DNA from 4 places in the Clostridium fermenticellae genome. Region 1 is predicted to be linked to each of the others. Evidence: a T-box and tRNA genes for the amino acid it is inferred to sense, from the RefSeq annotation. Region 1 holds a T-box; the other regions hold tRNA genes.
The links. The T-box of region 1 lies ahead of alaS (alanine--tRNA ligase). A T-box ahead of a tRNA ligase gene usually reads a tRNA of that ligase, here a tRNA-Ala.
Positions count from the first base shown of each region.

Region 1 (5,915 bases):
TAGATGCCATAGCTACAAACTGAAGCTTATTGTTTGCTATACTGCATAACAATACTACACAATCTCCACCTTTACTTCTAACTTTATCTGCTAAAGTTCTAAGCGCATCACCTTCAACATCCTTCACTACTCCGGTAAATAATTTTATACCATTTATTTCCTTGACATTCTTAATTATCTCGTCTTCTGCACCACCTGCTAGTTTTGCATTTAATTTCTCAATTTGTTTATCCTTTTCTTTTATTTCTCGCATTTGAAGGTCAATCTTATGAATTATTTCTTTATCAGAACACTTTAATCTTTCTGCTGCCTGTTTTAATAAATCACTCTTGCCTTCAACAAAATCTAATGCTCTAAATCCTGTAATAGCTTCTATTCTCCTTATACCAGCTGCAATTCCAGTTTCAGATACTATTTTAAATAATCCTATTTCAGATGAATTAACTGCATGTGTTCCACCACATAACTCCATACTAAAATCTCCAACCGAAACTACTCTAACTTCATCTTTGTATTTATCATCAAATAAAGCTATTGCACCAATTTTTTTTGCTTCCTCAAGATTCATAATACGGGTATTTACTTCTAATCCACTCATTATAGTCTTATTTACAAGTCTCTCAACACTCTTTAATTCATCACTGTTCAAAGCCTTAAAATGATTAAAATCAAATCTCAACCTTTCATCATCAAGATATGAACCTGACTGATGTACATGATCACCTAAAACTCTTTTCAGAGCCGAATCCAAAATATGTGTAGCAGTGTGATTTCTTCTTATTTTATTTCTACGTTCTTCATCAACAGCCAAATTTACATTATCATTTAACTTTACACTGCCTTTTTCAACTTTTATAAAATGTAGTATTTTACCTGAAATATTATTTTTGCAGTCTACTACTCTTCCCTTAAAGGAGTCATTATATATATATCCAGTATCACCTACTTGACCACCCATTTCTGCATAAAAAGGGGTATGTTGAACTACAATTATTCCATCATCTGCTTCATTTAGTGAATCAACGAACTGTTCATCCCTAACTAAAAGTATAACTTTTGAAGTATACTCTATATTATTATACCCTTCAAACTCAGTTTCTATATCAAGTGGTATTTTATTTAATATAGTATCTTCTGTTCCCATATAATTTGTCTCTTCTCTTGCTGCTCTAGCTCTTTTTCTCTGTATATCCATTTCCTCATCAAATTCTTTCAAGTCAACTGACATTCCATTTTCTTCGAGTATCTCTTCCGTTAATTCGATAGGGAATCCATATGTGTCATATAATTTGAATGCTTTTTTACCAGATAAAACTGTTTGCCTTTTTTCAAGCATATCATTCATAAATTCATCTAAAATCTGCATTCCACTGTCTATAGTTTCATCAAATCTCTGTTCTTCAAGGCTTATAACTCTCTTTATATAATCCCTTTTCTCTGATAACTCAGGATAATTTCCACACGAATTATCTATAACTACATCTGCTAGTTTATACAAAAAGGCATTATTTATTCCTAGTGATTTTCCATGTTTGGCAGCTCTTCTTAAAAGCCTTCTAAGAACATACCCTCTCCCCTCATTTGAGGGTAATATGCCATCTGAAATCATAAAAGTCAAGCTTCTTATATGATCAGTTATAACTCTAATAGATACGTCCTCTTTCGAATTTTCATCATATTTAACATTAGCAATCTTACATACTTCATCTAAAATATTTCTAATTGTATCGACCTCAAATATGCTTTCCTTGTTCTGCATTATAGTTGCCATCCTTTCAAGTCCCATTCCTGTATCTATATTTGGATTTGCAAGTCTGTTATAATTTCCTTCCTCATCTTTATCAAATTGAGTAAATACAAGATTCCAAAACTCAATTACTCTATCATCATCCCCAGCTTTTATGAATTCATCTACCGTCTTTATTATTCCTCTTTCAATATTTTTATCATAGTGTATCTCAGAACAGGGTCCACACGGCCCTACACCATGTTCCCAAAAATTATCCTCTTTTCCAAGTCTAAATATTCTTGATTCATCCACACCAATCTCTTTGCTCCAAATTTCAAATGCTTCATCATCATCAAGATATATAGTCACATACAATCTATCTTCTGGCAATTTTAAAATTTTAGTTATAAACTCCCAGGCCCATGAAATTGCTTCTCTTTTAAAATAATCACCAAAAGAAAAGTTTCCGAGCATCTCAAAGAAAGTTCCGTGTCTAGATGTTTTTCCTACATTTTCTATATCCCCAGTTCTTACACATTTTTGGCATGTAGCAACTCTCTTTTTAGGTGGAGTTTTAAGTCCAGTAAAATATGGTTTCAGTGGAGCCATACCAGCATTAATTAAAAGTAGACTCTTATCATTCTTAGGTACAAGAGAAAAACTATGCATTCTTAAATGTTCTTTTTCTTCAAAAAAGCTTAAATACTTCTCTCTTATATCATTTAGTCCCAAATTTTCCATTTTCATCACTCCTAATGTATTAATTTCATAAAAAAAACTCCCATCCCCAAGGGACGAAAGCTACTCCGCGGTACCACCCTAATTACACAAATATTAATTGTGAACTCATTTATAACATAACTCCCGGGCTGCTTCAATATTATTCTCAAAAAGTTTTCACCAACCACTTTTTCTCTAAGTGCAGAAATATATTTACTTCTCCTGATCATCATCAATAATATTACATTTTTACTTGATTATTATATGATTATAAGCAAAACTTTACAATATGTCAATATAGAGTTAACTATAAAATCAAACCATTAAAATATGTAATAATTTATATTATCATAAATTCCTTTAATTATTACTCCAATTGGAATTGCAAGTATCATTCCCATGAATCCTGCTATTTTCCCGCCTAAAATCAATAAAATTATTACCATCAGAGGATGCATACTTACACTATCTCCTGTAACCTTAGGTGATAGTATATTTCCTTCTACCTGTTGTAGTATATAAAGCCAGACTGTAACCCACAGTGCACTTTGCGGTGACCTTATTAATGCAACAAAAATAACCGGGAATGCTCCAAATATCGGTCCAAAATACGGAATTATATTCATAAATGCATTATACATAGACAATATTACAGGAAAATCCACCTTAAAAAACATAAGTATAATAAACGTAAATGCTCCGATAATTGCACACAAAAACAATTGACTTAATATATATTTTCCAAGTACTTTATCTATATCTAAGCTAATTTTTTTTATTATATTTCTGCTTTTTGCCGGGAAAAAATTTAAAGCCGTGTTATTTATATTATTGGCATCTGATAAAAAATAGTATGATATTATCGGAATAATAGCAAATGCCATTAAATTTCCCCCCATATTAAGTATTACATCAAACAATCTTGATCCTGCTAATGTAATCTGATGATTTACTTTAAGTGACAAATCATTCATTATTCTATATATAGTTGGATTATTACTTATTATTTTTATTTTATAGTATAAATTATCAATAAAATTCTGAATCCCGCTCACAGCATCACTTATATTTGAACCTTCTCTAATTATAGATGGTATTAAAATACCTATACCTAAAATAAATATAAATGTCAATACACATATGATAATAAGTGCACTATAATTGCTCTTTAGACCAAATCCCTCTAGATATTTTTGTACAGGTTTTAATGCATATGATATGATAAAAGAAATAAAAACCAGGTATACTACTTCTCTTATTATAATACTTTTTATTAGAAGATATATTATTAACAAACCTATAAGTGCAGATAAAATATATCTTATTTTTTTGCTTTTATAATCTACCTTCATCTAAATCATCTTCCTTAAATAATCGATGTGGCAAACTCAATAAACTTACATTCTCACTTCTCTTATTCAAAAAAATATTCTTATCCCCAAGTATTATATCTTTTACAAGTACTATTTTTTTCCCGTATATAAAATTATTAATAATACCTGTCGATACCACCAATGTAAGTATATTAAATTTCTTTTCTTCAAACATTATATCTTCTACTATGCCAATTATATTCTCTTCTCTATCACGAACATCTATTCCTTTTACATCCTTAAAATTTAAGAAATCACCATTTGTAGCTTTTGCAACTATCATCACAGAATTAAAACTTACAATATCCTCAAACAAGATACTAATATTTTTTCCGAACCAATTATTAGATGATACACTAAACCCAAGTACTTTTCTGCTATCAAAATCTACAATAATATCATTTATAAGTCCAAGCTTTTTACCAGTTAAATCTATTACCTCCATAAGCATAAAATCCTTAGATCTATACATAATGCACATCTCCTAAATACAAATTCTCTATGGTATTTTTCCCAAATACAAAAAAAATATAACCTCTTTAAAAAGAGGTTATATTAGAAACAAGTTATTAATTTCCGTGAACATGTTCATGAATAGTCTCTGAATGTGTTTTTAAATCCCAAGGTTCTAGTCCTACTGACTCTCTGTAGTTATTTATTGCTTTATGAATTGCCTCTTCCGCCAAAACTGAACAATGTATTTTTACTGGTGGAAGTCCGTCTAATGCTTCAGCTACCGCTTTATTTGTAAGACTCCATGCATCCTCTAATGTCTTTCCCTTTATAAGTTCAGTAGCCATACTTGAAGAAGCTATTGCAGAACCGCAGCCAAATGTCTTAAATTTAACATCCTTTATGACATTATCCTCAACCTTTATATACATTTTCATTATATCTCCACATTGTGGGTTTCCAACCTCTCCTATACCATTCGCGTCAGGAATTTCTCCTACATTTCTAGGATTTCTAAAATGATCCATAACTTTTTCACTATACATCATAATTATTTACCTTCTTTCTTATTTTTCTCATTTGACAAAAATTCTTCCCAAAGTGGTGACATATCTCTTCTTCTCTTAACAACCTTAGGAATTACTTTAAGTGCATAGTCTACGTCCTCTTCTGTAGTTCCTGCTCCAAGACTTAGTCTCATTGATCCATGTGCTATCTCATGAGGCAATCCTAAAGATAGAAGTACATGTGATGGATCCAGTGAAGCTGATGCACAAGCACTTCCTGTTGAAATCTCTATACCATAATCATTCAAATCAAGTAAAAGTGTTTCACCTTCTATACCTATAAAACTAAAATTAGCATTTCCAGGTAACCTTTTATCTAAGTCCTTTCCTATTGGTCCATTTATTCTAGTATAAGGTATCATTTGCGGTATATTTTCGAGCAGATTATTTCTAAGTTTCGAAAGCCTTGCTGATTCTTTTTCCATTTCATTCGTAGCTAACTCTATTGCTTTCCCTATTCCAACTATTCCAGGAACATTTTCAGTCGAAGCTCTCTTACCTTTTTCCTGCTCTCCACCATGAATAAGATTCTCTATTTTTACACCTTTTCTTAAGTACATAGCTCCTATTCCCTTAGGTCCATAAAATTTATGTCCTGACATCGAAAGTGCATCTATGTTCATCGCTTTGACATCTATGTTTACATGTGTAACAGCCTGAACTGCATCTGTGTGAAAATATATCTTATGTTCTTTGCATATCTTGCCTATTTCTTCGATAGGTTGAATAGTTCCTACCTCATTATTAGCAAACATTATCGAAACCAATATAGTTTTATCTGTAATAGCATTTTTCAGATCATTTAAATTTATAAAACCATATTCATCTACTGGAAGATATGTTACTTCAAATCCATTTCTTTCGAGAAATTTACATGCATTTAATATAGCATGATGTTCTATTTTAGTTGTTATAATATGATTTCCTTTATTTTTATTTGCAAATGCTATTCCCTTTAGTATCCAGTTATCACTCTCTGAACCTCCTGCTGTAAAAAATATCTCACTTTTTTCAGCATTCAAAGCTTTTGCAACTCTTCCTCTAGCTTTATCTATAGCCTTCTTAGGCTCATCT
Region 1 is NZ_CP032416.1:1,274,633-1,280,547, reverse strand. It holds gene alaS (alanine--tRNA ligase) at 1-2,470, opposite strand, end outside; T-box leader at 2,517-2,688, opposite strand; gene D4Z93_RS06170 (AI-2E family transporter) at 2,773-3,801, opposite strand; gene D4Z93_RS06165 (PRC-barrel domain-containing protein) at 3,785-4,294, opposite strand; gene nifU (Fe-S cluster assembly scaffold protein NifU) at 4,392-4,820, opposite strand; gene nifS (cysteine desulfurase NifS) at 4,826-5,915, opposite strand, start outside.

Region 2 (5,915 bases), 1.2 Mb from region 1:
ACCTTAGGACCGTTATAGTTACGGCCGCCGTTTACTGGGGCTTAAGTTCATACCTTCGCCATACGGCTTAGTATTCCCCTTAACCTTCCAGCACCGGGCAGGCGTCAGCCCCTATACATCAGCTTACGCTTTAGCAGAGACCTGTGTTTTTGCTAAACAGTTGCTTGAGCCTATTCTCTGCGGCCATCAATAAAGATGGCACCCCTTATCCCTAAGTTACGGGGTCAATTTGCCTAGTTCCTTAACAGCAATTCTTCCGATGGTCTTAGGATTTTCTCCTCACCTACCTGTGTCGGTTTGCGGTACGGGCACCGGTTTACTCCATAGAGACTTTTCTTGGCAGCGTGGAACCGGATACTTCTCTCTTAAAAAGAGATCCCTGTAACACCTTAACTAATCCCGGTGGATTTACCTTCCGGGCACGTCTAAGTGCTTAGACACACATCCAATAGTGTGCACATCCTATCCTCCTGCGTCATCCCATCTGTCAAACGCAAACTGGCGGTATTGGAATATCAACCAATTGTCCATCACCTACGCCTTTCGGCCTCGGCTTAGGTCCCGACTAACCCTGGGAGGACGAGCCTTCCCCAGGAAACCTCAGGTTTTCGACCAATAAGATTCTCACTTATTTCTCGCTACTTATGCCAGCATACTCACTCCTGTACGGTCCACCGCTCCTTACGGTACGGCTTCAATCCATACAGGAAGCTCCTCTACCACTCTTACGAGTCCATAGCTTCGGTGGTAAGTTTTAGCCCCGGACATTTTCGGCGCAGGATCTCTCGACTAGTGAGCTATTACGCACTCTTTAAATGAGTGGCTGCTTCTAAGCCAACATCCTAGTTGTCTTAGAAATCCCACATCCTTTACCACTTAACTTACACTTTGGGACCTTAGCTGATGATCTGGGCTGTTTCCCTTTTGACCACGGATCTTATCATTCGCAGTCTGACTGCCGGGATACAAGTAAATGGCATTCGGAGTTTGATAAGGTTCAGTAACTTTTTAAAGCCCCTAGCCTATTCAGTGCTCTACCTCCATTACTCAGTCCCGACGCTAGCCCTAAAGCTATTTCGAGGAGAACCAGCTATCTCCGGGTTCGATTGGAATTTCTCCGCTATCCACAGCTCATCCCATGGTTTTTCAACACCAACGCGGTTCGGACCTCCACGGAATTTTACTTCCGCTTCATCCTGTCCATGGATAGGTCACCCGGTTTCGGGTCTACAGCATGCAACTGGTCGCCCTATTCAGACTCGGTTTCCCTCCGGCTCCGTACCATAAGTACTTAACCTTGCTACATACCGTAACTCGCTGGCTCGTTCTACAAAAAGCACGTCGTCGCACTTAAATGTGCTTCGACCGGTTGTGGACACACGGTTTCAGGTTCTATTTCACTCCCCTTCCGGGGTTCTTTTCACCTTTCCCTCACGGTACTGCTTCACTATCGGTCACCAGGTAGTATTTAGCCTTGGGAGGTGGTCCTCCCAGCTTCCCACAAGGTTTCACGTGTCTCGTGGTACTCTGGAATAGATCTAACTAAAATTCTTTTTTACTTACAGGGCTTTTACCTTCTGTGGCGGAGCCTTCCAGCTCTCTTCAATTAAAGAATAAAAGTAATTGTGATCTACCCGCAACCCCAGGAACAAGTTCCTGGTTTGGACTCATTCTCTTTCGCTCGCCGCTACTAAAGAAATCGATATTTCTTTCTCTTCCTCCGGGTACTTAGATGTTTCAGTTCCCCGGGTGTGTCTCTATAAACCTATGAATTCAGTTTACAGTACATGACGTTAGTCATGTGGGTTGCCCCATTCGGAAATCTACGGATCACAGGCTATTTGCGCCTACCCGAAGCTTATCGCAGCTTATCGCGTCCTTCTTCGACTCCTGGTGCCATGGCATTCACCATGCGCCCTTTGTAGCTTGACCTTTTAAGTAAAAATTGCTATAAACTCCGTATCTTTCTGTCAAATGTTTCGCTCAGACACTCACTTACCTAAGTAAGCTCCGCTCTTCGCCCGACATTTTCCGCAAGCTACCCGTTTCTATCAATTTTTACCGGTTAATTAATAATAATATATGTTAATATATATCAAATAATTAAGAATCTTTAATCAATTTTACAAAGTAATAACTTTACTTTAACTTTCTTCTCTGTGCAGTTTTCAAAGAACAAATGGTGGGCTTAAATGGACTCGAACCATCGACCTCACGCTTATCAGGCGTGCGCTCTAACCAGCTGAGCTATAAGCCCATATGGTGGAGATAAAGAGACTCGAACTCTTGACCCTCTGCGTGCAAGGCAGATGCTCTCCCAACTGAGCTATACCCCCATATATTAGAATTGTGAACAATATAAATCAAACAGATAAATATAAACCAGTCTTTAAGATAGAGTTACCTATCTTACGACTCCTTAGAAAGGAGGTGATCCAGCCGCAGGTTCTCCTACGGCTACCTTGTTACGACTTCACCCCAATTATTAACCCCACCTTCGGCCGCTGGTTCCTTACGGTTACCCCACGGACTTCGGGTGTTGCCAACTCTCATGGTGTGACGGGCGGTGTGTACAAGGCCCGGGAACGCATTCACCGCGACATTCTGATTCGCGATTACTAGCAACTCCAGCTTCATGCAGGCGGGTTTCAGCCTGCAATCCGAACTGAGGTGAATTTTAAAGTTTGGCTCACCCTTGCGGGTTTGCATCTCTCTGTATTCACCATTGTAGCACGTGTGTAGCCCTAGACATAAGGGGCATGATGATTTGACGTCATCCCCACCTTCCTCCCGGTTGACCCGGGCAGTCTCACTAGAGTGCTCAACTTAATGGTAGCAACTAATGATAGGGGTTGCGCTCGTTGCAGGACTTAACCTAACATCTCACGACACGAGCTGACGACAACCATGCACCACCTGTCTCCCTGCCCCGGAGGGCTTCCCTAATTACAGGTAATTCAGGGGATGTCAAGTCTAGGTAAGGTTCTTCGCGTTGCTTCGAATTAAACCACATGCTCCGCTGCTTGTGCGGGCCCCCGTCAATTCCTTTGAGTTTTAATCTTGCGATCGTACTTCCCAGGCGGAGTACTTATTGCGTTTACTGCGGCACAGAAGGGGTCGATACCTCCTACACCTAGTACTCATCGTTTACGGCGTGGACTACCAGGGTATCTAATCCTGTTTGCTACCCACGCTTTCGTGCCTCAGCGTCAGTTACAGTCCAGAAAGCCGCCTTCGCCACTGGTGTTCTTCCTAATCTCTACGCATTTCACCGCTACACTAGGAATTCCGCTTTCCTCTCCTGCACTCCAGATATCCAGTTTGAAATGCAGTCCCCGGGTTAAGCCCGGGGTTTTCACATCCCACTTAAATATCCGCCTACGCACCCTTTACGCCCAGTAAATCCGGACAACGCTCGCCACCTACGTATTACCGCGGCTGCTGGCACGTAGTTAGCCGTGGCTTCCTCCTTTGGTACCGTCATTATCGTCCCAAAAGACAGGGCTTTACAATCCGAAAACCTTCATCACCCACGCGGCGTTGCTGCATCAGGCTTCCGCCCATTGTGCAATATTCCCCACTGCTGCCTCCCGTAGGAGTCTGGACCGTCTCTCAGTTCCAATGTGGCCGATCACCCTCTCAGGTCGGCTACGCATCGTCGCCTTGGTGAGCCGTTACCCCACCAACTAACTAATGCGACGCGGGCCCATCTCAAAGTGGATTACTCCTTTGGTTGCTTTACTATGCAGTAAAACAACATTATGCGGTATTAATCTCCCTTTCGGGAGGCTATCCCCCTCTTTGAGGCAGGTTGCCCACGTGTTACTCACCCGTCCGCCGCTAGATCCATCCCCGAAGGGATTTCTCTCGCTCGACTTGCATGTGTTAAGCACGCCGCCAGCGTTCGTCCTGAGCCAGGATCAAACTCTCAATTTAATTTCTTATATAAAACTCTTATTCAGAGTTTTGAGTTCAACTTAAGCTCATTTACTTTACTTTTAAGCTGCCAAAGCAGCTTCCAAAAGAATTGCTGGTTTATTTTTATTCTTCTCTGTTTGATTTTCAATGTTCAATACCATCAACATGGCTTTCTTAGAATATCACATCCAAGAACAGTTGTCAACATAATCACTAATATTTTTTTACAATTCCAAATATGATATGTTTTGACAACAGAAATTATTCTACCATAAATACATTAAACTCAAAAATGATTTAACGCTGTTATATTATTTTATAATCTTCAATTTCGTTATTACTATTTAATTCTAATATTTGCATATAGGGACACACTAGGAAACGTATATCTATACTATTGCTTATAGGAAGAGTTACAAACCCATAGGGTCAAATCTAAGCTTAACCTATGTGCAGGCCAAGATTTCTAAAATTTAGGCACATTAAAAAATTTTGTAGTAAGTCTTAGTGAAGCGTTCTTAAAAGTCTTAGTAGATTTTATATGTTTGAGTTTACGAGTTTATCAATCTTTATTAGATTTTCAAAATACCGGGCTTTAGAATTGCTAAAAGCATTTATAGTACCGGATTTTGTCAGCATCTCCCGGGGGATGGATTAACTTTTCATTTATAAACCCTATAAAGCTGATAAATGCACAGGTTTTAATTTGAAATATAAAAAAAATGAAGCATTTTTTGCCTCATCTTTTTTCTGTATATTCTATTTCAAAATTAAACAGTTAGTACTTTGGTAAATACAAGTCCTAATATCAAAGCTCCAATAATTATTCTGTAAATAGCAAACACTCTCATAGGTTTTCTTTTCAAAAAGCTTATAAAACCATCAACAACAACCAATGCAACTATAAATGCAACTATAAATGCAACTATAAGCGCTACAATTTGTGAGGAAGTCATCACAATTTTTATCTTAATTATTGAGAACAGACTCGCTGCTACCATCGTTGGTATAGCTAAGAAAAATGAAAATTCAGCAGCAGCAGAATTATTAAGTCCGCTTACCCATCCTCCCATTATTGTGGATGCAGATCGAGACATACCGGGCCACAATGACAGACACTGAAAGCATCCTATCTTAAAAGCCTGTATAATATTCACATCATCTATATCTCTTATTTTATTTCCTCTTCTATATCTGTTTTCCATGAATATCATCAGAAACCCACCAACAATCAATGCTAAGGATACTGTAACAGCATTAAATAATTTTGCTTTTATAATATCATTAAACAGAAGTCCAACTATCGCAGCAGGTATAAAGGCCACTAGCATATTTAGCCAAAGCTTAAATCCCCATTTTCCGGGTTTAAGATTTTCAAGTGATCCTCTTATCTTATTCCAGTATAAAACAACAATTGCAAGTATTGCTCCAAGCTGAATTACCACATCGAACATATCCATGTACGCTTTAGGATACATAGGAGCTTTAAATTTTATTAAATTCTCTACAATAATCATATGCCCCGTTGATGAAATTGGTAAAAACTCTGTTATACCTTCAACTATACCTATTATTACAGCTTTAAATATAAGTATAAAATCCATTCCTCACACTCACTCTCTAATACATTTTATTTATCAATAACTTTCTATATTATACTATCTTTATTTGTATTTATACAAGCATACACAAGAGAATGAGTTAATTTAGTATTAATAATTAAAAATTCATAGCTTCTTCATATTGCAAGCTCTCTATTGAGGGACCTGCTTTTGCAATTGAATTTGGAACACCTTTAAATTTCTTAAAGTTTTCCTCAAACTTATTGGCTAGAACCCTGGCTTTATCCATATATTTCTCTTTATCATCCCAAGTATTAATAGGATCCAATATATCTGATGGAACCCCTGGACATTTTTCCGGAATCATCACTTTAAATATTGGGTGTTCTACAAATTTATACTTTTCAATCTCTCCACTTATTGCACAATTCACCA
Region 2 is NZ_CP032416.1:2,456,260-2,462,174, forward strand. It holds rRNA gene D4Z93_RS11395 (23S ribosomal RNA) at 1-1,932, opposite strand, end outside; tRNA gene D4Z93_RS11400 (tRNA-Ile) at 2,181-2,257, opposite strand; tRNA gene D4Z93_RS11405 (tRNA-Ala) at 2,261-2,336, opposite strand; rRNA gene D4Z93_RS11410 (16S ribosomal RNA) at 2,424-3,936, opposite strand; gene D4Z93_RS11415 (undecaprenyl-diphosphate phosphatase) at 4,689-5,522, opposite strand; gene pckA (phosphoenolpyruvate carboxykinase (ATP)) at 5,638-5,915, opposite strand, start outside.
Region 2: it encodes a tRNA-Ala, which carries the amino acid that the T-box ahead of alaS (alanine--tRNA ligase) is inferred to sense. The anticodon was not compared.

Region 3 (5,915 bases), 1.1 Mb from region 1:
TGGAATTATCAGATATATCATCAAGTCTTCCAAGAAATGGGCTAACATAAGAAGCCCCCGCTCTAGCAGCCAATAGTGCTTGACCAGCTGAAAAGATAAGTGTTACATTTGTCTGTATACCTTCTTTTGATAAAACTTTTACAGCTTTTAACCCTTCCTCAGTCATAGGTATCTTTACGACCATATTTTTATGAATCTTTGCTATTTTTCTGCCTTCCTTTATCATTCCATCTGCATCTGAAGCTATAACTTCTCCACTTATAGGACCATCAACAATAGAAGTGATTTCTTTTATTACCTCATTAAAATCGCGTCCTTCTTTTGCTATTAATGAAGGATTCGTAGTAACACCACAAATAATCCCCATGTCATTAGCTTCTTTTATTTCTTCTACATTTGCCGTATCTATGAATAGTTTCATAAAATTGCCTCCTTGTTATTCTGATTAAAGTTTTGTCTATAATCAAAATAACAGAGATAATAAGTAAATTTCAACTATAATATAAGGGTAAATTATAGCTGAAATCTGTTTTAAAGTATTATTTAATAGTTTCTCTTATGATATCTCGTAAATTTGTATTTTAATTTTACTATTCTAATGAAGGAATTAATTCAACTTTAGTATAGTAAGAGGAATAACAACTTTATCTGATGTATTAAAAGATGGGCAGAACAATATAGAAAAGGCTGTTGAAAATATAATGAAGCTCATTAATTTGGTATGATATACTTAGAAACTAAATATGACTAAAAATATAAAAAACTATTGACAAAGTAATATTACGCTAGTATAATTCTTAATTGTAGCCAATCGGGTTTTATAGATAGACTACATTGTGACATATATCTGGTGATTATTACATAAAGGTAACACTCCTTCCCATATCGAACAGGTAGGTTAAGCTTTATTGTGCTTATGGTACTTCAGAGGAGACTTTGTGGAAGAGCAAGTCGTTGCCGGATTAGTATGGATCTTTAGCTCAGTTGGTTAGAGCAACCGGCTCATAACCGGTCGGTCCGGGGTTCGAATCCCTGAAGGTCCACCAAATATGGGGGTATAGCTCAGTTGGGAGAGCATCTGCCTTGCACGCAGAGGGTCAAGAGTTCGAGTCTCTTTATCTCCACCATAAAAGATGAGGAAAATTTACTTTCCTCATCTTTTTTATACTAAAAAATAATATGTGAAGTTCTATTTTGTCTAAAATGTTTTCTTGACAGTATAAACTTAGTATGGTATTATATTAATCGTTGTAAATGTTAGTGAACCTTGAAAATCAAACAGAGAAGAGTAAAAAATAAACCAGCAATTCTTTTGAAAGCTGTTTTGGCAGCTTAAAAGTAAAGTAAATGAGCTTAAGTTGAACTCAAAACTCTGAATAAGAGTTTTATATAAGAAATTAAATTGAGAGTTTGATCCTGGCTCAGGACGAACGCTGGCGGCGTGCTTAACACATGCAAGTCGAGCGAGAGAAATCCCTTCGGGGATGGATCTAGCGGCGGACGGGTGAGTAACACGTGGGCAACCTGCCTCAAAGAGGGGGATAGCCTCCCGAAAGGGAGATTAATACCGCATAATGTTGTTTTACTGCATAGTAAAGCAACCAAAGGAGTAATCCACTTTGAGATGGGCCCGCGCCGCATTAGTTAGTTGGTGAGGTAATGGCTCACCAAGGCGACGATGCGTAGCCGACCTGAGAGGGTGATCGGCCACATTGGAACTGAGAGACGGTCCAGACTCCTACGGGAGGCAGCAGTGGGGAATATTGCACAATGGGCGGAAGCCTGATGCAGCAACGCCGCGTGGGTGATGAAGGTTTTCGGATTGTAAAGCCCTGTCTTTTGGGACGATAATGACGGTACCAAAGGAGGAAGCCACGGCTAACTACGTGCCAGCAGCCGCGGTAATACGTAGGTGGCGAGCGTTGTCCGGATTTACTGGGCGTAAAGGGTGCGTAGGCGGATATTTAAGTGGGATGTGAAAACCCCGGGCTTAACCCGGGGACTGCATTTCAAACTGGATATCTGGAGTGCAGGAGAGGAAAGCGGAATTCCTAGTGTAGCGGTGAAATGCGTAGAGATTAGGAAGAACACCAGTGGCGAAGGCGGCTTTCTGGACTGTAACTGACGCTGAGGCACGAAAGCGTGGGTAGCAAACAGGATTAGATACCCTGGTAGTCCACGCCGTAAACGATGAGTACTAGGTGTAGGAGGTATCGACCCCTTCTGTGCCGCAGTAAACGCAATAAGTACTCCGCCTGGGAAGTACGATCGCAAGATTAAAACTCAAAGGAATTGACGGGGGCCCGCACAAGCAGCGGAGCATGTGGTTTAATTCGAAGCAACGCGAAGAACCTTACCTAGACTTGACATCCCCTGAATTACCTGTAATTAGGGAAGCCCTCCGGGGCAGGGAGACAGGTGGTGCATGGTTGTCGTCAGCTCGTGTCGTGAGATGTTAGGTTAAGTCCTGCAACGAGCGCAACCCCTATCATTAGTTGCTACCATTAAGTTGAGCACTCTAGTGAGACTGCCCGGGTCAACCGGGAGGAAGGTGGGGATGACGTCAAATCATCATGCCCCTTATGTCTAGGGCTACACACGTGCTACAATGGTGAATACAGAGAGATGCAAACCCGCAAGGGTGAGCCAAACTTTAAAATTCACCTCAGTTCGGATTGCAGGCTGAAACCCGCCTGCATGAAGCTGGAGTTGCTAGTAATCGCGAATCAGAATGTCGCGGTGAATGCGTTCCCGGGCCTTGTACACACCGCCCGTCACACCATGAGAGTTGGCAACACCCGAAGTCCGTGGGGTAACCGTAAGGAACCAGCGGCCGAAGGTGGGGTTAATAATTGGGGTGAAGTCGTAACAAGGTAGCCGTAGGAGAACCTGCGGCTGGATCACCTCCTTTCTAAGGAGTCGTAAGATAGGTAACTCTATCTTAAAGATCGGTTTATATTTATCTGTTTGATTTATATTGTTCACAATTCTAATATATGGGGGTATAGCTCAGTTGGGAGAGCATCTGCCTTGCACGCAGAGGGTCAAGAGTTCGAGTCTCTTTATCTCCACCATGTGGGCTTATAGCTCAGCTGGTTAGAGCGCACGCCTGATAAGCGTGAGGTCGATGGTTCGAGTCCATTTAAGCCCACCATTTGTTCTTTGAAAACTGCACAGAGAAGAAAGTTAAAGTAAAGTTATTACTTTGTAAAATTGATTAAAGATTCTTAATTATTTGATATATATTAACATATATTATTATTAATTAACCGGTAAAAATTGATAGAAACGGGTAGCTTGAGGAAAATGTCGTGCAAAGGGTGGAGCTTACTTATGTAAGTGAGTATCCGGGCGAAACATTTGACAGAAAGATACGGAGTTTATAGCAATTTTTACTTAAAAGGTCAAGCTACAAAGGGCGCATGGTGAATGCCATGGCACCAGGAGTCGAAGAAGGACGCGATAAGCTGCGATAAGCTCCGGGTAGGCGCAAATAGCCTGTGATCCGTAGATTTCCGAATGGGGCAACCCGCATGACTAACGTCATGTACTGTAAACTGAATTCATAGGTTTATAGAGACACACCCGGGGAACTGAAACATCTAAGTACCCGGAGGAAGAGAAAGAAATATCGATTTCTTTAGTAGCGGCGAGCGAAAGAGAATGAGCCCAAACCAGGAACTTGTTCCTGGGGTTGCGGGTAGATCACAATTACTTTTATTCTTTAATTGAAGAGAGCTGGAAGGCTCCGCCACAGAAGGTAAAAGCCCTGTAAGTAAAAAAGAATTTTAGTTAGATCTATTCCAGAGTACCACGAGACACGTGAAACCTTGTGGGAAGCTGGGAGGACCACCTCCCAAGGCTAAATACTACCTGGTGACCGATAGTGAAGCAGTACCGTGAGGGAAAGGTGAAAAGAACCCCGGAAGGGGAGTGAAATAGAACCTGAAACCGTGTGTCCACAACCGGTCGAAGCACATTTAAGTGCGACGACGTGCTTTTTGTAGAACGAGCCAGCGAGTTACGGTATGTAGCAAGGTTAAGTACTTATGGTACGGAGCCGGAGGGAAACCGAGTCTGAATAGGGCGACCAGTTGCATGCTGTAGACCCGAAACCGGGTGACCTATCCATGGACAGGATGAAGCGGAAGTAAAATTCCGTGGAGGTCCGAACCGCGTTGGTGTTGAAAAACCATGGGATGAGCTGTGGATAGCGGAGAAATTCCAATCGAACCCGGAGATAGCTGGTTCTCCTCGAAATAGCTTTAGGGCTAGCGTCGGGACTGAGTAATGGAGGTAGAGCACTGAATAGGCTAGGGGCTTTAAAAAGTTACTGAACCTTATCAAACTCCGAATGCCATTTACTTGTATCCCGGCAGTCAGACTGCGAATGATAAGATCCGTGGTCAAAAGGGAAACAGCCCAGATCATCAGCTAAGGTCCCAAAGTGTAAGTTAAGTGGTAAAGGATGTGGGATTTCTAAGACAACTAGGATGTTGGCTTAGAAGCAGCCACTCATTTAAAGAGTGCGTAATAGCTCACTAGTCGAGAGATCCTGCGCCGAAAATGTCCGGGGCTAAAACTTACCACCGAAGCTATGGACTCGTAAGAGTGGTAGAGGAGCTTCCTGTATGGATTGAAGCCGTACCGTAAGGAGCGGTGGACCGTACAGGAGTGAGTATGCTGGCATAAGTAGCGAGAAATAAGTGAGAATCTTATTGGTCGAAAACCTGAGGTTTCCTGGGGAAGGCTCGTCCTCCCAGGGTTAGTCGGGACCTAAGCCGAGGCCGAAAGGCGTAGGTGATGGACAATTGGTTGATATTCCAATACCGCCAGTTTACGTTTGACAGATGGGATGACGCAGGAGGATAGGATGTGCACACTATTGGATGTGTGTCTAAGCACTCAGACGTGCCCGGAAGGTAAATCCACCGGGATTAGTTAAGGTGTTACAGGGATCTCTTTTTAAGAGAGAAGTATCCGGTTCCACGCTGCCAAGAAAAGTCTCTATGGAGTAAACCGGTGCCCGTACCGCAAACCGACACAGGTAGGTGAGGAGAAAATCCTAAGACCATCGGAAGAATTGCTGTTAAGGAACTAGGCAAATTGACCCCGTAACTTAGGGATAAGGGGTGCCATCTTTATTGATGGCCGCAGAGAATAGGCTCAAGCAACTGTTTAGCAAAAACACAGGTCTCTGCTAAAGCGTAAGCTGATGTATAGGGGCTGACGCCTGCCCGGTGCTGGAAGGTTAAGGGGAATACTAAGCCGTATGGCGAAGGTATGAACTTAAGCCCCAGTAAACGGCGGCCGTAACTATAACGGTCCTAAGGTAGCGAAATTCCTTGTCGGGTAAGTTCCGACCCGCACGAATGGCGTAATGATTTGAGCACTGTCTCAACAGCAAATCCGGCGAAATTGTAGTGCAAGTGAAGATGCTTGCTACCCGCAGTTGGACGGAAAGACCCCGTAGAGCTTTACTGCAGCTTAACATTGAGTTCCGGTATTGTCTGTACAGGATAGGTGGGAGACTTAGATACCCGGGCGTCAGCCCTGGTGGAGTCACCCTTGGGATACCACCCTGACAGTACTGGAATTCTAACCGGAGGCCATTTATCTGGTCACGGGACATTGTTAGGCGGGCAGTTTGACTGGGGCGGTCGCCTCCTAAAATGTAACGGAGGCGCCCAAAGGTTCCCTCAGAACGGTTAGAAATCGTTCGCAGAGTGCAAAGGCAGAAGGGAGCCTGACTGCGACACATACAGGTGGAGCAGGGACGAAAGTCGGGCTTAGTGATCCGGTGGTACCTCGTGGGAGGGCCATCGCTCAACGGATAAAAGCTACCTCGGGGATAACAGGCTGATCTCCCCCAAGAGTCCACATCGACGGGGAGGTTTGGCACCTCGATGTCGGCT
Region 3 is NZ_CP032416.1:222,959-228,873, forward strand. It holds gene fsa (fructose-6-phosphate aldolase) at 1-421, opposite strand, end outside; rRNA gene rrf (5S ribosomal RNA) at 847-963, shown strand; tRNA gene D4Z93_RS01090 (tRNA-Ile) at 970-1,046, shown strand; tRNA gene D4Z93_RS01095 (tRNA-Ala) at 1,052-1,127, shown strand; rRNA gene D4Z93_RS01100 (16S ribosomal RNA) at 1,399-2,911, shown strand; tRNA gene D4Z93_RS01105 (tRNA-Ala) at 2,999-3,074, shown strand; tRNA gene D4Z93_RS01110 (tRNA-Ile) at 3,078-3,154, shown strand; rRNA gene D4Z93_RS01115 (23S ribosomal RNA) at 3,403-5,915, shown strand, end outside.
Region 3: it encodes a tRNA-Ala, which carries the amino acid that the T-box ahead of alaS (alanine--tRNA ligase) is inferred to sense. The anticodon was not compared.

Region 4 (5,915 bases), 1.3 Mb from region 1:
TTGAACTTGAGATCCATTTTTATTCCATAAGGATAATTGTTGAGATATTGTAGTATCTTGATTTAGATTTTGTTTAAATAAATATGGACTATATATTGTTTTTTGAGGTGGAAATTTATATACAACTAATTTACCATAATTTCCCTTATCCATTTTAGCCCCAAATAAAGCAACCATATTATCTTTATTTCTCATATTAAAATACTGTAGTAAGATCATTTCCTCAGATTTTTGGCCAGGTAATTTCATTACAACATAAGGGGATTCAGCTGTATTTTTTTCACCTCCAACTTGTTTCTGATTTTTAGAAACTTGCCATAAATCTTCACCATTATAAAATACTCCTGGATCTGTCATATGGTATTTTCCATACACAGAACATTGGATATCAAACATATCCTGTGGATATTTAAAATGCTGCTTTATATCATTCGATAAGCCTGATGTATCTTTAAATAATCCAGGAAAAATCTTTGAATAACTATTTATTATAGGATCATTCTTATCAACAATATAAAAATTCGTATCTCCATTTTCTGCATCAATTACAACTTTTACAGAATTTCTTATATAATTCACACCATCTTGAGGTTGCGAAAAAGGATATACATTTGATGTAGTGTATGCATCCAATATCCAACAAAGCTTTCCATTGTTTATCACTATATAAGGATTAGAATCATATTTTAAAAATGGTGCAATTTTTTTAGCCCTATCAACTATATTCCTATTTATTAATATTTTACTATTACTATTTATATCCCTAGATAAAATAAAGTTTATATCCTTTTGATTAATTGCAAATAATAATTTATTTATAAAACTCATTTTTATTCCTGCTGTTCCATCATATTTATTCATTTGATTATTTCCACCTTGCGGATAATCAAATTCATTCATATTGGTATCAACTATTGCATAATCATTAGTTTTTTCCCCAAAATAAATTCTAGGATTCTTTAATTTTATATCTGTACTATTTTGTGATGGAATATCTTTTATAACAAAATCAGGCTGACCTTCAGAAGTTACAGAATTAACTTTATTCATAACGATTCCATAGCCATGTGTGTATATAAGATGTTTATTCTGCCAAGTATTAGGATCTACAGATTGAGTATCTATCTCTCTGGCAGCTATAAATACTTGATTAAATTTTCCATCAATATTATATCTATCTACATCCACATCATTGAATTCATAATAATATCTTATAATCTGAACCTGATTATAAAACTCCAATGCTTGATTAACTGAATTTATCCTAATATTATTTATTGTATCCTTATTACTTTCTATATCTTTTAAAGTTAAATTATCCTTAACTTCAAAAGGATGGACTTCCGTTTTATTAATATTAAATGCTTTTCTAGTATAATCTATATCATATTTTATATAAGGCTGTTCCAAAGTTTTTTGATTTGATTTTACTATAAAGTTTTGAACGCCTAGAGAAGTTATATTTTCCAATAAGATTAATCCAATTATTGCTATAATGGATACAAAAATAGGTTTAACTTTCGATTTAGTTATACTCCAAAATATCACTCCAGATGAAATAATGGAAGTTACAGATATAACTATAAAAAACGGTAAGCTAACATGTATATCTGTATAACTTGCACCAAATGCAACACCTCTTGTACTGTATACAAGATTTAAACATTTAAATATATATCCTACTGATACGCATAGCATCAAAAGTGATGCTATTATAGCTAGTTGTTTGCCTGCAAACTTAGTTATCCCGCTATGTAATGAATTTATGTTAATTGGGTTTATTTTAAAACCTTTTGAGTATTTTACCTTATCAGTTAGAACTAAAGTAAAGTAAACAAAAAGTGTTATAAGTACTAATACTACTAATAAACTTACAAAACCACCGAATAATGATTGTAAAAGCGGCAATTTAAACACATAAAAAGATACATTTATATGAAATATAGGATCTGAGATATCAAATTTAACCGCATGTGTAAATTGAAGTATTCTATACCAATAAGTAATAGAAAAAATATAGGCCATAATGAATGAAACCAAAAAATCAAATATAAAAAATATTCTTTTTCGTACAGTTTCTCTTTTAGTTTTTACTTCAAACACTTTTCTATATTTCATAATACTCATATTAAGACTTTTATAATATATCCATATAGCTACAAATGCTACAATAAATATAGGAATCATGAGCTTTATTACTGCTATCATTTTAGTAAAATACACAGATAAATATCCAAGTTTTTTATACCATTCTATATTTATTACAAAACCTGAAATTCTATTTATAAACAATAAAAATACTAAAAATAAAAGAACTACACTTCCTATTACCAGTCTCTTATTAAATTTCATGATATCACCTCTCTTATTTTAAAATAAAGAACTCATATTAATCTGAAACTAAATAATTCTTTATTTTTAATTCTTTCAATATATTCTTAATTATACCATGATTCTCAGCAGAAATTGTATGTAAATGCAACCCACCAGTAAGTATCAGAAGTGGTTCTGAATTGTATTTATTCACATTAATCATAAAATTCTCAATATCATAAAAATTCTTAAGCATAAGCATAGCTTTTATTTCTCCATATATCTTATGTTCTACAATTACATCTTCAACGATACCACCATATTTTATAATAGTTTCTAGCTCATCTTCTATATCAGCTGGTTTATGAGAAACAGCTATAACCTTTCTTACTAAATTATTATCTTGTCTTGGAATTATATATCCATCTGGAGTAGCAATAACCTTTTTTCCTTCCGCCCTTAGTATGGCTATATCCTTAACTATTATTTGCCTTGTAACACCTAATTTTTCGGCTATTACATGACCCTTTTGTGGTTCATCACTTTTATTTAACAATTCTTCTATATATTTTCTTCTTTGAACTGAATTCATAAAAACCTCCATACATATTAATTTCTGCTATCACATTTTCTTAATATATATAATTCTATATCATCATCTATACTAAAATTACTATGATTTTCAACTAAATATAATAATCTCTCTTCTTCATTATATCTTTTAAGAATATCTCTTCCGATCTTACCATGATTATAATACACATTAATTTTTTCTATATTAGAAAATTTTTTAAAATATCCGTTTGATAAATTATCTGCAATAACCATAAAAGATTTATCAATTATATTTAGCTTCTTATATATTTTACCTATATCATGTAATAATGCAGCCTTTATTAGTAAATCTGGTTTTAAATTTTTTAATTTACATTCACCTATAACATCATAAGCAACATTAATGCAATGCTGCTTTTCACTTATAGATAATTTATTAAATAATTTAAGCTCATTTAAATTTAAATTACTTTCCACAAAATGTATACTACTTGGAGTCAAAGTTGAATTTATTGCCCAATAAAACTGTTTTATCCTATAAAAATTCATATTAAAACCTCTATTATATGTATATATACATTTTAATGCAATATGGTAAAATTGTAAAATAAAAAAGTATCCGTGAAACTATTTCACAGATACTTTTTATGGTGGAGATAAAGAGACTCGAACTCTTGACCCTCTGCGTGCAAGGCAGATGCTCTCCCAACTGAGCTATACCCCCATACATGGTGGACCTTCAGGGACTCGAACCCCGGACCTACCGGTTATGAGCCGGTTGCTCTAACCAACTGAGCTAAAGATCCAAATATAGTATGATTTACCTGGCGATGACCTACTCTCCCGCAGGGCTGCCCCTGAAGTACCATCGGCACAATAAAGCTTAACCTACCTGTTCGGTATGGGAAGGAGTGTTACCTTTATGTAATAACCACCAGATTGCTGATTGCGGAGGTTTATAAATAAACCCCGGCTAATTGAGATTGTTCTCTCAAAACTGCACAGTAAAGATAGAAGAAATTGATTAAGAAAAGTAACTGGTCAAGCCCTCGACCTATTAGTATCAGTCAGCTGAACATATCGCTATGCTTACACCTCTGACCTATCAACCTTGTGTTCTTCAAGGGGTCTTACTAGCTTACGCTATGGGAAATCTAATCTTGAGGTGGGCTTCACGCTTAGATGCTTTCAGCGTTTATCCCGTCCCGACATAGCTACCCAGCCGTGCTCCTGGCGGAACAACTGGTACACCAGAGGTCAGTCCATCCCGGTCCTCTCGTACTAAGGACAGCTCCTCTCAAATTTCCTGCGCCCGCAGCGGATAGGGACCGAACTGTCTCACGACGTTCTGAACCCAGCTCGCGTGCCGCTTTAATGGGCGAACGGCCCAACCCTTGGGACCTACTTCAGCCCCAGGATGCGACGAGCCGACATCGAGGTGCCAAACCTCCCCGTCGATGTGGACTCTTGGGGGAGATCAGCCTGTTATCCCCGAGGTAGCTTTTATCCGTTGAGCGATGGCCCTCCCACGAGGTACCACCGGATCACTAAGCCCGACTTTCGTCCCTGCTCCACCTGTATGTGTCGCAGTCAGGCTCCCTTCTGCCTTTGCACTCTGCGAACGATTTCTAACCGTTCTGAGGGAACCTTTGGGCGCCTCCGTTACATTTTAGGAGGCGACCGCCCCAGTCAAACTGCCCGCCTAACAATGTCCCGTGACCAGATAAATGGCCTCCGGTTAGAATTCCAGTACTGTCAGGGTGGTATCCCAAGGGTGACTCCACCAGGGCTGACGCCCGGGTATCTAAGTCTCCCACCTATCCTGTACAGACAATACCGAAACTCAATGTTAAGCTGCAGTAAAGCTCTACGGGGTCTTTCCGTCCAACTGCGGGTAGCAAGCATCTTCACTTGCACTACAATTTCGCCGGATTTGCTGTTGAGACAGTGCTCAAATCATTACGCCATTCGTGCGGGTCGGAACTTACCCGACAAGGAATTTCGCTACCTTAGGACCGTTATAGTTACGGCCGCCGTTTACTGGGGCTTAAGTTCATACCTTCGCCATACGGCTTAGTATTCCCCTTAACCTTCCAGCACCGGGCAGGCGTCAGCCCCTATACATCAGCTTACGCTTTAGCAGAGACCTGTGTTTTTGCTAAACAGTTGCTTGAGCCTATTCTCTGCGGCCATCAATAAAGATGGCACCCCTTATCCCTAAGTTACGGGGTCAATTTGCCTAGTTCCTTAACAGCAATTCTTCCGATGGTCTTAGGATTTTCTCCTCACCTACCTGTGTCGGTTTGCGGTACGGGCACCGGTTTACTCCATAGAGACTTTTCTTGGCAGCGTGGAACCGGATACTTCTCTCTTAAAAAGAGATCCCTGTAACACCTTAACTAATCCCGGTGGATTTACCTTCCGGGCACGTCTGAGTGCTTAGACACACATCCAATAGTGTGCACATCCTATCCTCCTGCGTCATCCCATCTGTCAAACGCAAACTGGCGGTATTGGAATATCAACCAATTGTCCATCACCTACGCCTTTCGGCCTCGGCTTAGGTCCCGACTAACCCTGGGAGGACGAGCCTTCCCCAGGAAACCTCAGGTTTTCGACCAATAAGATTCTCACTTATTTCTCGCTACTTATGCCAGCATACTCACTCCTGTACGGTCCACCGCTCCTTACGGTACGGCTTCAATCCATACAGGAAGCTCCTCTACCACTCTTACGAGTCCATAGCTTCGGTGGTAAGTTTTAGCCCCGGACATTTTCGGCGCAGGATCTCTCGACTAGTGAGCTATTACGCACTCTTTAAATGAGTGGCTGCTTCTAAGCCAACATCCTAGTTGTCTTAGAAATCCCACATCCTTTACCACTTAACTTACACTTTGGGACCTTAGCTGATGATCTGGGCTGTTTCCCTTTTGACCACGGATCTTATCATTCGCAGTCTGACTGCCGGGATACAAGTAAATGGCATTCGGAGTTTGATAAGGTTCAGTAACTTTTTAAAGCCCCTAGCCTATTCAGTGCTCTACCTC
Region 4 is NZ_CP032416.1:12,092-18,006, reverse strand. It holds gene D4Z93_RS00075 (UPF0182 family protein) at 1-2,352, opposite strand, end outside; gene D4Z93_RS00070 (transcription repressor NadR) at 2,390-2,905, opposite strand; gene D4Z93_RS00065 (HD domain-containing protein) at 2,923-3,417, opposite strand; tRNA gene D4Z93_RS00060 (tRNA-Ala) at 3,517-3,592, opposite strand; tRNA gene D4Z93_RS00055 (tRNA-Ile) at 3,598-3,674, opposite strand; rRNA gene rrf (5S ribosomal RNA) at 3,691-3,807, opposite strand; rRNA gene D4Z93_RS00045 (23S ribosomal RNA) at 3,906-5,915, opposite strand, start outside.
Region 4: it encodes a tRNA-Ala, which carries the amino acid that the T-box ahead of alaS (alanine--tRNA ligase) is inferred to sense. The anticodon was not compared.